2 regions of the Brevundimonas sp. GW460-12-10-14-LB2 genome follow, and region 2 is predicted to be linked to the other one. Evidence: predicted binding sites of a transcription regulator. Region 2 holds the regulator's gene; the other holds the start of a gene.
The links. The regulator LexA, encoded in region 2, represses DNA repair genes until DNA is damaged. The targets are predictions, from matches to a motif close to ATGTTCNCNANNTGTTCT.

Region 1: a site for LexA is predicted at 3,842-3,859, ahead of A4249_RS11810 (ImuA family protein). Genes of this name have one in related genera too.

Annotation. Positions count from the first base shown of each region.
Region 1 is NZ_CP015511.1:2,369,444-2,375,008, reverse strand. It holds gene A4249_RS11820 (DUF3732 domain-containing protein) at 1-1,606, shown strand, start outside; gene A4249_RS11815 (Y-family DNA polymerase) at 1,619-3,139, opposite strand; gene A4249_RS11810 (ImuA family protein) at 3,054-3,812, opposite strand; gene A4249_RS11805 (SOS response-associated peptidase family protein) at 4,011-4,589, shown strand; gene A4249_RS11800 (DUF3363 domain-containing protein) at 4,603-5,565, opposite strand, start outside.
Region 2 is NZ_CP015511.1:1,254,227-1,259,791, forward strand. It holds gene trpE (anthranilate synthase component I) at 1-237, shown strand, start outside; gene A4249_RS06160 (peptidoglycan-binding protein) at 234-437, opposite strand; gene A4249_RS06165 (anthranilate synthase component II) at 526-1,116, shown strand; gene trpD (anthranilate phosphoribosyltransferase) at 1,119-2,156, shown strand; gene trpC (indole-3-glycerol phosphate synthase TrpC) at 2,153-2,947, shown strand; gene lexA (transcriptional repressor LexA) at 3,066-3,764, shown strand; gene A4249_RS06185 (ComEC/Rec2 family competence protein) at 3,745-5,565, opposite strand, start outside.

The DNA of each region.
Region 1 (5,565 bases), 1.1 Mb from region 2:
CCGCGATCTGGCGGCCTTCAACCTTCTGCCACAACATGTCGTGGCCAATCCCTACACGCTCTTCTTCAAGGCGGACTCTTCGGAGCATCGCGAGACCTTGCGCCACGTGCTGCCTCTCGCTTTGGGGATCGTGACCAACGAAGACTTGGTGAGACTCCATCGCCTTCGGCTGCTGCGTGACGAATTACGCAAGGTCGAGACAGAGCTGCGGACCCGGCGCAACGCCATCGACAACTGGAGCGCAAACGCACGCGGCGCCTTCTTCCGCGCCCAGGAGCTCAGTCTCGTGCCGCCCGGAGAGCCGCCCGGAGACCTGCGCGGGCTGCTCTCGGTGCTCGCCGAGGTGGTCGCCGCCGGCGGTCAATCTGTCGCCGCTCCTGGCCGGGTCACGGCTGCGGTGACCCGGCTGGACGACATTCGTCGTCAGGAGCAGGCGCTCGACCAGAAGATCGGCGCCGAACGGCGTCGCCTACGCAAGCTGCGCAGCCTTTCCCGAGCGGTGGTCGACTATGCCGATGTGCTGGCTGAGCAGTCGGCGAGCGTGAAAGGTGTCGGCTGGTTCAAGGCTCATGTCGCGGGAGAGTCCTGCGTTCTGTGTGGATCGGACACCGAAGCGGCGAAAGACGCCCTGGAGGAACTGAACGACCCGATCGCTGAGCTGCAGAGCCTCTCGACTGGCGCGACGACCGCTCGGCCTATGGTTGATCGTGACCTTATCGCTGTTCAGGGCTCCCTGCTTCAGGCGGAAAACGATCTTCAGGCCCTGCAACGCACCCGACGCGAGTTCGAGGCGCAGGTCGATAAGGAACGCGGCCAGTCGCAGAGCCTGGAGAACATCTTCAGATTTATCGGATCGACCGAACAGGCCTTGCGCATGCTCGGGGATATCCAGGGTGACGAGGGTCTGGAGGCCCAGGTCGCCAAACTTCGCGGCGACATCCGGGATATCGAGCGGCAAGGCAACGACGAAGAACGCCGCCGCCGCGCTTCGGACGTCCATGCCCGTATCTCAAGCTACATCGTCCGCTTCATCGAGCATCTCGGGATCGAAGGCGCCGAAGGCCGGCCCATGCTCGATGAGCGCGAGCTGAATCTCCGGTTCGAACGCGAGGGCGCCAAGGGCGCGGATTTTCTCTGGGAAATCGGCAGCGGCGAGAACTGGATGGCCTACCATCTCGCCGCCCTGCTCGCGCTTCACGGGGTCTTCCTCAATCGTCTCCAGAACAATCCGGTGCCGACCTTCCTCGTCATAGATCAGCCGAGCCAGGTCTATTTCCCGAGCGACACCTTCGAACAGATCGTCACCGGCGAAGCCGATCTTGACGAGCCTGGAGAGTCGATTGGCGCCGCTCGTGGGCGCAAAGGTCGGCTCGGCGATCTGGAGAGTACGCGCAAGATTTTCGCGAGCCTCGCTCGCGCGCACGGGTCGTTCAACTCCCGCCTGCAGATCATCGTGCTGGATCATGCGGACCATCATGCATGGGGCGACATCGAGGGCGTCAAAGAGGTGGCCAACTGGCGCGGCGAGGCCGATTTCCTCATCCCCTCGCACTGGTTGGCCGACGAGGCCGCTCCCGACGCGCCCAACGAGGTGACCCCGGATTGACGCGACAATCGATCACCCGAACAGTCCATGGATAAACCAGGCTTGCGACCCCGTCCGACCATCTTCGCCGTCGCCAGCCCGGAACAACCAGAACCGCCGCCCCACCTCATCCTCAACCTGGAAGTAGTCACGAACGGCCCAGACCTCGGCGTCCCGCCGTCGCCATTCTCCGAATATCCTTTCAGGGCCGTCCGCGCGGACTACCCGACGCCGTACGCCTCGCCATGTGAAGTGGGTCGGGGGATTGTCGGGCAGCAGGGCCATGGTCTCGACGGGCTCGGGCCGCTTCAACAGGCGTGCGGGACGCGGCCAATCCGGCGTCCAGTCCAGAACCGGAGCGACAGAAAGGGGCGGCGCCTTGCCGACGGAGCGCTCGGGCACGTCGCTCTCGACCGGGACCAGTCGATACAGGCGCTGGGCGCCGATGCGGTTGGACAGCATATCGACGAGATCCGACAGGTCTGGCCCCTCGGTCTCGCCCAAGGCGCTCTTGCCCCACCGCCAATCGAGGGGTTCGGCCTGGACTGCGGACAGGGTCATGCGCTCGATGCCGAACCCCGGATCGATCTTTTCGATCCGGTCGGTCAGCAGGCGCGACAGCCGGGCCGCATCCCGGGTCGGTCGGGCCAGGCCCACCCTCTGCGCCTCGACCCGGTTGTCGACACGGACGCACAACCAGTCCAGCCGTCTGGCTCCCAGGCTCAGGATCTCCAACGCCGCGCACAGTTCCGAGGCGAGCGCCGTGACATGGCGCTCGAGGGTCTCCGGCGCGCCGATCGGCTCCCCGAACACCCGCGACACCGTCGGGATCTCCGGCGCCTCGACCGGGACGAGCGGCTCGTCCACACGCCCGTAGGCCTGGTCGATGCGACGGCCGAGGTCATGACCGAACCGGAGCGTGAGAGGCGCGCGAGGCCGATGTGCGACGTCGGCGATCCGGTCGAAGCCCATCCGGTGCAGATGCGCGATCAACGCCTCCGGAAGCCGCAGCGCCGCCAGCGGCAATCCTGCGATGGCGGCGTCGACGGCGTCGGGCGCGATCATACGGTGCGCGCGTCGGAAGCGGACCACGGCATGGGCGGAGCCATAGGTCGGACCGATCGCGGCGTCGGCTTCAATGCCTTCCTCCTTCAGGCGTAGGATCATGTCCGCCAGCATGGCGGCCTCCCCGCCCTGAAGGTGGGCGGCCCCGGTGGCGTCGATGGCGAGGCCATCCGGCGGATCGGGCTGGCAGACGGGGGCGTACCGGCGCATGGCCCAGACGGCGAGACGACCGAGCGCGGCCTCGTCGCCCGCCGGATCCGCCACCCGAACGTCGAGGCCGGGGATGAGGGCCTGAGCCTGGGTCGCCGCCATGCCGACGCGTGCGCCCTGGGCCAGCGCCGCCGTGTTGGCGGCGAGCACGATCCGACGGCGCCCGGACCGACCCGCGAGGATCAGGGGAAGCTCAGGCGGCGGCGCGACGTCCGCCAGTCCGCGTCGCAGACGATCGACGGACCAGTTCGGCAGGTAGAGCGAGACGACCCGTCTCATCACAGGCTTCCAAGGTGAAATCCGCGGCCTCGGCGCCGCGACAACGGATGAGTTCGACGAACCAGCGCGCCCGCCCCACGCCGGGCACGGGCAAGGGCGAGGAGGGGGCCGGGCTGATGCGCCAGCGCGTGGCGGAGGCGGTGTGCTGACCGAAGTCGGCGGCTTCCGAAGCCCGTCGCCATCGGCGCACCGCCAGACCCAGGCCGCCCGAGTCTTCGGCGGCCAGTTGCAGCCGTCGGGACGCGACGAGACTGAGGCGGGCGGTCTCGGCCACGACGGCGGCCAGACCGGGATGACGAAGGCCTTCCTCGAAACAGGCGAGAAGGGAAGGCTCGTCCCCGGCCTCGACATAGATCACCCGGTCCGGCCCCAGACCGGCCTGACGCAGGGCCGGTGCGAAGAGGTCGGGGCGGGTTACGCACCACAACACCTGGCCGGGCCGCCGGGCGGCGATGCCTGCGGCGAACAGGGCGGCTGCGGCGCCGTCCACGGCCTCCTCGCCGCCGCCTGCGATCTCATGAACGGCGCCCAGTGAAAGACCGCCGCTGGGGAGATGGCGATCGAGATCTTTCACGCCGAAGGGCAACACCCCGGTGGTGTTCCGGCCGCCCTGTTCAAGGGCGCGGATCCGATCGCGCAGGATGTCGAGCCCGGCAGGCAGGCGGGCGCGCATGAGAAGCCTCCTGTTCCCAAGGCTGACGAATGTTCCTGTAATGTTCTGGTTCTGTATGATGCGAAGAGTCAACCTTCGCTCATCTCTTATCCCCTTCGCCGGACGACCTGTGGACCGCGCGCCAGGACGGCCAGGGACGGTCGCCGCTGGCTTTTTCAGCGAAGTCGGCGATCAATGGGGCGGTAGACGGAGGTCCGCATGTGCAACGAGTATCAGCTCATCCTGCCGTTCGACGAGGTGATCGAGACCTTCAACCGAACCGGCGACCGTCTCGTCTTTCCCGGCGGCATGCCCAACTTCGGACCCATGGCCTCGATCCGTATCGGCGACCGGGCGCCCATCATCACGCGAGGCCCCGATGGCTCGCAGCTGATCGTGTCGCCCTGGGCCTGGAAGTCGCCACAGGGAAGACCCGTGTTCAACTTCCGATCCGACGGTCGATCCTTCGACGGCGTCACCCGCTGCCTGATCCCCACCGACGGCTTCTTCGAGTTCACCGATGCCGAGCCGGGTCAGAAGCGCAAGACCAAGTGGCGGTTCACCATGGCCGACGCGCCGATCTTCTGGGTCGCCGGCCTGGTTCGAGACGGCGCCTTCGCCATGCTGACCACCGAGCCGGGACCGGACATCGCCCCCTACCACGACCGCCAGATCGTCCTGCTGAGACCCGATGCGGCCCTCGATTGGCTGGACCTGCGCAAACCCGAGGCCGAGCTGCTGCGCCCCCTGCCGGAAGGCAGCCTGTCTGTCGAGAAGGTCTTCCCGGAAGCGGCATGAGTTCGGCAAATCGTCACCGACCCAGATCCTGACCCAGATGCTTGCCGCTGAGGACCTGGGCGAAGCCGCGCGCATCGAGCGAAAGCGTGACCGCTTTTCCCACGGTTGGCGGGGTCTCGCCGACACCCAGCCGCCCATAGTGTTCGGAGCCGTCAGCGGCGCGCACCACCACATAGGCGGAGCCGCCCAGTTCGTCGTGGAAGCCGGTCTTCACGACCTTGCCCTGGACCGGCGCCTTGCCCAGCTGTTCCGCCGACCGCGCGCCGTCAAGACGCCGTTGGTTGAGGGTGCGAATGACGTCCTTCGAGAGCTGCAGCCTCCGAAGTCGGGCTTCCATATCCGGGGCCAGCCGGAAGCGCCGCCCTGTTCGTTCGGCGAGGCCCAGGGTCTCCAGATGGCGCAACCGTCCCCGGGTCAGCGCCGTCCAGGCGTCAGTGCCCCCGATCCCGTCATCGACACAGCCGTTGTTGTCCGCAGCTGCCAGGAGACGGCGGTCGAAGGCGGTGAACCGGTCGGCCTCGGTCTCACGCCAGACCCGCCGTTCGGCGTCCTGACGGCTGAGGTCGCCGAGCCGCTCCTGGGCCACTTCCTGGGCCCGGGCGCGAAAGCCGTAGCCGATGTAGTCGCGCGGAATCACGAGGTCCCGGCCGTCGCTTCTCCGGCCGCGCACAAGCACATGGGCGTGCGGCTGGTCGGTGTCGAAATGGCAGACGGCGATCCAGTTCAGACCCGGTTCTCCAAGGTCGTCGGCGACCCTCGACATGACCTCCCTGGCGAAGCCCTGGAGGTCCGAAATCCGATCGCCGTGCTCGGGTGAAATGATGAAGCGAAAATGGTGCCTGTCCTTCGCCCAGCACTCCGTGGCGCCGGTCGGATCGACCCTCTCACGCACCGGTCCGAAAAAGGCCGCGCGCTCGCCGTCCTCGCCCGCGCCCATGCGGCCGAGATAGGCGATATGGGCGGCGAGCGCCGCGCC
Region 2 (5,565 bases):
AAGCGCGGCGTCGGTTACGGCGGCGGCGTCGGCTATATTTCAGCCGGCGGCGAGGCGGACATCTGCATCACCCTGCGCACCGCCCTTTTCGCCGACGATCGGATCTTCGTTCAGGCCGGGGCCGGCGTCGTCGCCGACAGCGATCCTGCGGCCGAATATGCCGAGACCCAGCACAAGGCGCGCGCGCCGATGCGGGCGGCGGAAGACGCCTGGCGCTTTCGGACCGGCAATCGCTAGCGCGAAATCGTCATTACCGGGTCGTTGAACTGCACGCCCGGCCCGATAATGACGACGCCCGCCATCAAAACCGCCGCAGTCGCTGCGAGCGCGGCTGCCCCAAGCGCGGCGACGGGGTTGGGCGCGGGTTCGACCACGACCAGCTTCGCCTTGGCGGCGGCGATCTTGGCGGCGATGTCTTTTTCAGCGGCGAGTTTCACACGCCCAGTCCTAGTCCCGTCGAGTTAAAATGCGCTTTAAAGCCGCGCCGGCTTGGCGCGGACGCGCGTCACGCCTAGAAGCCAAGCCATGATCCTCGTCGTCGATAACTACGACAGCTTCACCTACAATCTCGTCCACTACCTCGCGGAGTTGGGCGCGCCGACGCATGTCGTGCGCAACGACGACCTGACGGTGGACGAGGCGTGGGCGCTGAACCCCGCCGCCGTTCTGCTGTCGCCCGGCCCGTGCGCGCCCGATCAGGCCGGCATCTGTTTGCCGTTGATCACGACAGCGCCAGCGTCGATGCCGATCCTAGGCGTATGTCTGGGTCATCAGGCCATCGGCCAAGCGTTCGGCGGCGACGTCATCCGCGCCAAGATCCTGATGCACGGCAAAACCTCGCCGATCCTGCATAAGGGCCAGAGCGTCTTCGCCGGCCTGCCCTCGCCCTTCACCGCCACACGCTATCATTCGCTGGCGGTCAAGCGCGAAACCCTGCCCGACGACCTGGAGGTCACCGCCTGGACCGCCGACGGGGAGATCATGGGTCTGCAGCACCGTACGCGCCCGATCCACGGCGTTCAGTTCCACCCGGAATCCATCGCCACCGAGCACGGTCACGACATGCTGGCCAACTTCCTTGATATCGCCGGCGTAAAGCGCCTCGCGGCCGCCTGACCATGGGCGACGGGTTCAAGCCGATCCTCGCCCGACTGGTCGAGGGCCATTCCCTGACGTCCCAGCAGGCGCACGACTTCTTCGCCGCCTGCCTGCGGGGCGAGCCCACGCCTTCCCAGGTCGCAGCCGCCGTCACCGCCATGCGGATGCGCGGCGAGACCGTGGACGAGATCGCCGCCTTCGCGGGCGCCATGCGTGAAGCCGCTCTGACGCTGGATCATCCCTATGAGGTGATCGACACCTGCGGCACCGGGGGCGACGGTCAGCACACCTACAATATCTCCACCGCCGCAGCCCTGGTTCTCGCCGGCGCCGGTCTGAAGGTCGCCAAGCACGGCAATCGGGCGATGTCTTCGAAATCAGGCTCTTCCGACGTCTTGTCGATCCTGGGCGTGAACCTGATGGCGTCGCAGGCGCAGCAGAAAAAGGCGCTGGATGAGGCCGGTATCTGCTTCCTGTTCGCGCCCGCCTATCACGGGGCGATGCGTCATGTCGGGCCGGTGCGAGCCGAGATCGGTTTTCGCACCGTCTTCAACCTGTTGGGACCGCTTTCGAACCCGGCGTCTGCAAGACGACAGGTCATGGGCGTCTATGATCCGCGCCTGCTGGAGCCGCTGGCCGAGGTGCTGGGCCGGCTTGGCGCCACCCGGGCCTGGACCGTTCACGGCCAAGGCCTGGACGAACTGGCGACTTCCGGCCCCACGGACGTCGCCGAATGGAAGGATGGCGCGGTTCGTCGCTTCCAGGTCACGCCCAAGGACGCCGGCCTGCCGCGGGCCTCTATCGCAGACATTCGCGGCGGCGACGCCGAAGAGAACGCCGTCGCCCTGCGCGCGCTTCTGGCCGGCGCGGCCGGACCCTACCGCGACATCGTGCTGCTGAACGCCGCCGCCGCCCTCGTGGTGTCCGATCGCGCGGCCGATCTGGCCGACGGCGCCGCGCTCGCGGCTGGCGCCATCGACGACGGTCGAGCCGCCGAGGCGCTGGATCGCCTGGCCCGCATCACCTCCACGCCGCTGGAAAGCGAAGAGCCCGCATGACCGACGTTCTGGATCGTATCGCCACCTACAAGCGCGAGGACGTCGCCGCCCGCAAGGCTGCGACCTCACAGGACGCGATCGAAGCCCTGGCCCGCGCCGCATCTGCCCCGCGCGGCTTTCGCGCCGCCTTGGAGCGCGTCGGAGAGGAAACCGGTCGTCCCGCCCTGATCGCCGAGATCAAGAAGGCCAGCCCGTCCAAGGGCCTGATCCGGCCCGATTTCGATCCGCCGGCCCTGGCCCGCGCCTATGAGGCCGGCGGTGCGGCCTGTCTGTCGGTGCTGACCGATGGCCCCAGCTTCCAGGGCGACGACGCCTATCTGGGCCAGGCCCGCGAGGCCGTCGCCCTGCCCTGCCTGCGCAAGGATTTCCTTGTCGATCCCTGGCAGGTCGCCGAAAGCCGCGCCCTGGGCGCCGATTGCATCCTGATCATCTTGGCCATGGTCGATGACCGGTTGGCCGCCGAGCTGCTTTCGGAAGCCGAACGCTTTGGCATGGACGCGCTGATCGAGACGCACGACGAGGACGAAATGGCGCGCGCCTGTGCGCTAGGCGGCGATCTGGTGGGGGTCAATAATCGCTCGCTGCGCACGTTCGAGGTCGATCTGGAAACCACGGAGCGGCTGTCGATGCTTAGCCCCGTTCGCGCTCTGCTGGTCGCCGAGAGCGGCATTTTCACGCCCGACGACGTGGCGCGCGTCTCGGCTGCCCATGCCCAGGCGATCCTGGTCGGCGAGAGCCTGATGCGGCAGGCCGATGTCGAGGCGGCGACCCGTCAGTTGCTGGCGGTCTAGGTCTGCGCGCGGCGGCAAGCCGCGCCGTTAAGTTGACATTAGCAAGGAACACTTACAGAACATCGACAAATGTTCACGGCCCGTTCCGATTCGTCGGCGGGCGCATGAGGGCCTGGCGATGCTCACGCGCAAACAGCACGAACTGCTGATGTTCATCCATGAACGCATCCAGGAGACCGGCGTCTCCCCTTCGTTCGACGAGATGAAGGAGGCGCTCGATCTGGCCTCCAAGTCCGGCATTCACCGGCTGATTACGGCGCTGGAGGAACGCGGCTTCATCCGCCGCCTCGCTCACCGCGCCCGCGCGTTGGAAGTCACGAAACTGCCCGAACAGGCGACGGCCGGCGCGCCGCGCGGTCGCGCCGGGTTCAAGCCCGACGTCATCGAGGGCGGCGGCGGTGTCCGACCTTCGGCCCCGATGGTGGCCAACGACACCCGCGAGCTGCCGCTGATGGGCAAGATCGCCGCCGGCACGCCGATCGACGCAATCGAGCATGAAACGGCGCGCTATCCGGTCCCGGAATCCATGCTGGGCTCGGGCGAGCACTACTTGCTGGAGATCGAAGGCGACTCCATGATCGAGGCCGGCATCCTGAACGGCGACATGGTGGTGATCAAATCGACCGACAACGCCGCCTCCGGTGAAATCGTGGTGGCTCTGGTCGAGGGCGAGCAGGCGACGCTGAAACGCCTCCGCAAGAAGGGCGCCTCGATCGCGTTGGAACCCGCCAACCGCAACTACGAGACCAAAATCTACGGCTCGGATCAGGTCGCGGTGCAGGGCAAGCTGGTCGGCCTCATGCGCCGCTATCACTGACGTCCGGATCGGACTGACGCGTCCAGGGGCGGTCGCCGCGAACGTCGGCCGTCCACACTGCGCGCCATCGATTCGGCTCGTCAGAGCTGACGCGCCACAACTCCACCGCCCCGCCCCGCGCAAAGTCCACGCTGTCCAAGACAAGTCGATCCTGACAGGCGCTCGGGATCGACGAGACGACGGCGCGGACGCTGACGACGGGCGCTGCGCGGCATAACGCCTCCATCTGATCTGAGCTCGGCGACTTCCGCCCCCACCAGATTGCAACGGGCCCGGCCTCATCGGCTTCCGGTCGACAGGAAAAGCGGTCGCAGACCCAGCCTGTCTCCGAGCGATCCGTCATGGCCAGCCCCCGTCGTCGCGACCAGAGATCCACCGCAAACTCACGTACGCCAGGCCGGACGACGACGGCCGCCTCATCACGGTGAAAGGCGGCGTTGGTTCCGCCATCGCCAAGCCAGAGGTCCGGCGTCGGTTCACGCGGCCAGATCAGGACGGCGGCTGCAAAGGGCAGTCCCAACCAGCGCAGGCGGCCTTGCCACAAACAGACGAACAACACGCCCAGGAACGCGACCGGCAGGACATAATTTGGTGCGCTGGCGACCGTTCTGACCGCGCCGGGCAATCCCGCCGTCCAGGCGCCGATGGCCAGCATCAGATCGACGCCCCATCCCGCGACCGCCAGGAACGGTCCCCCCAACCCCAAAGGCTCAAGCGCTGCGCCCAAGGCCAGGGCTGGCATCAGGATGAAGTCCGCCACGGGCGACGTGCCGAGATTGGCGAGCAGTCCGTACATGGCGGTGCGGTTGAAATGCTGCATAGCGAACGGTCCCGTCGCCAATCCTGCGACGACGCTGGCCGCCACAGCCGCCGTCAGCCACCCGCCCAGCCGTTGGACTGCCAGGATCGGCCAAGGCGCGGATATTTCGCGCGGGCGCTTCGGCCAAGCCTCGACCAGGGCGACCAAGGCCGCAGTCGCCGCGAACGACATCTGGAAACCCGGCGTGACGATGGCTTCAGGCTGTATGGCCAAAACGATGAAGGCCGCCACAGCCAGGCCATGCATGGTCACCGCCTGTCGATCCAGCAGGATGGCCAGAAAGGCGATGGAGGCGGTGGTGGCGGCCCGCTCGGCCGGGGGCGGCGCGCCCGACACCACCAGATAGACCCCGACCGCCGTCAGGCCCGCCAAGGCCGCGACCTTCTTGCCGTGAACCCGCAAGGCCAACCAGGGCCAGGCCGCCACGCCCAGCCGCACGGCGAAGAAGACGAAACCGCCGACGATCGCCATATGCAGCCCTGACACCGAAAGGATGTGCGCCAGGCCGGAATCGCGCATCACATCCATGTCCTCCTGACTGATCCAGGTTTCGTGGCTGGTCGTCATGGCGGCGGCGATCCCGCCGGTCCGTTGGCCGAGCCTTGCCACGATCCGCTCGGCCAATGCGAAGCGCGCGGCGTTCACCACCATTTCAAGTCGAAGTCGCCACGGCGGCGGGGCAAGCTCGGCCGTACGCGTGTCGCCCAAGGCGAACGCAACGCCTCCCATCCCCTGAAAGAAGGCGTTGCGCCCGAAATCGTAGGCCCCAGGGCTGGCCGGCGCAGGCGGCGGATTCAGAATGCCGAACAGGCGGATCGCTTCGCCGGGCCGCGGCGGGTCGCCCCGCACCGTCGCCCGCAGGCGCACCGGCGTCTGTTCGGGCGTCAGTCCGCGAATCCAGACCGGCGCGATCACGACCCGCGCTCCTTGCTGACCCGGGCTGTCGACATCGACGACCCAGGCTTCGATCACGGTCGGTTC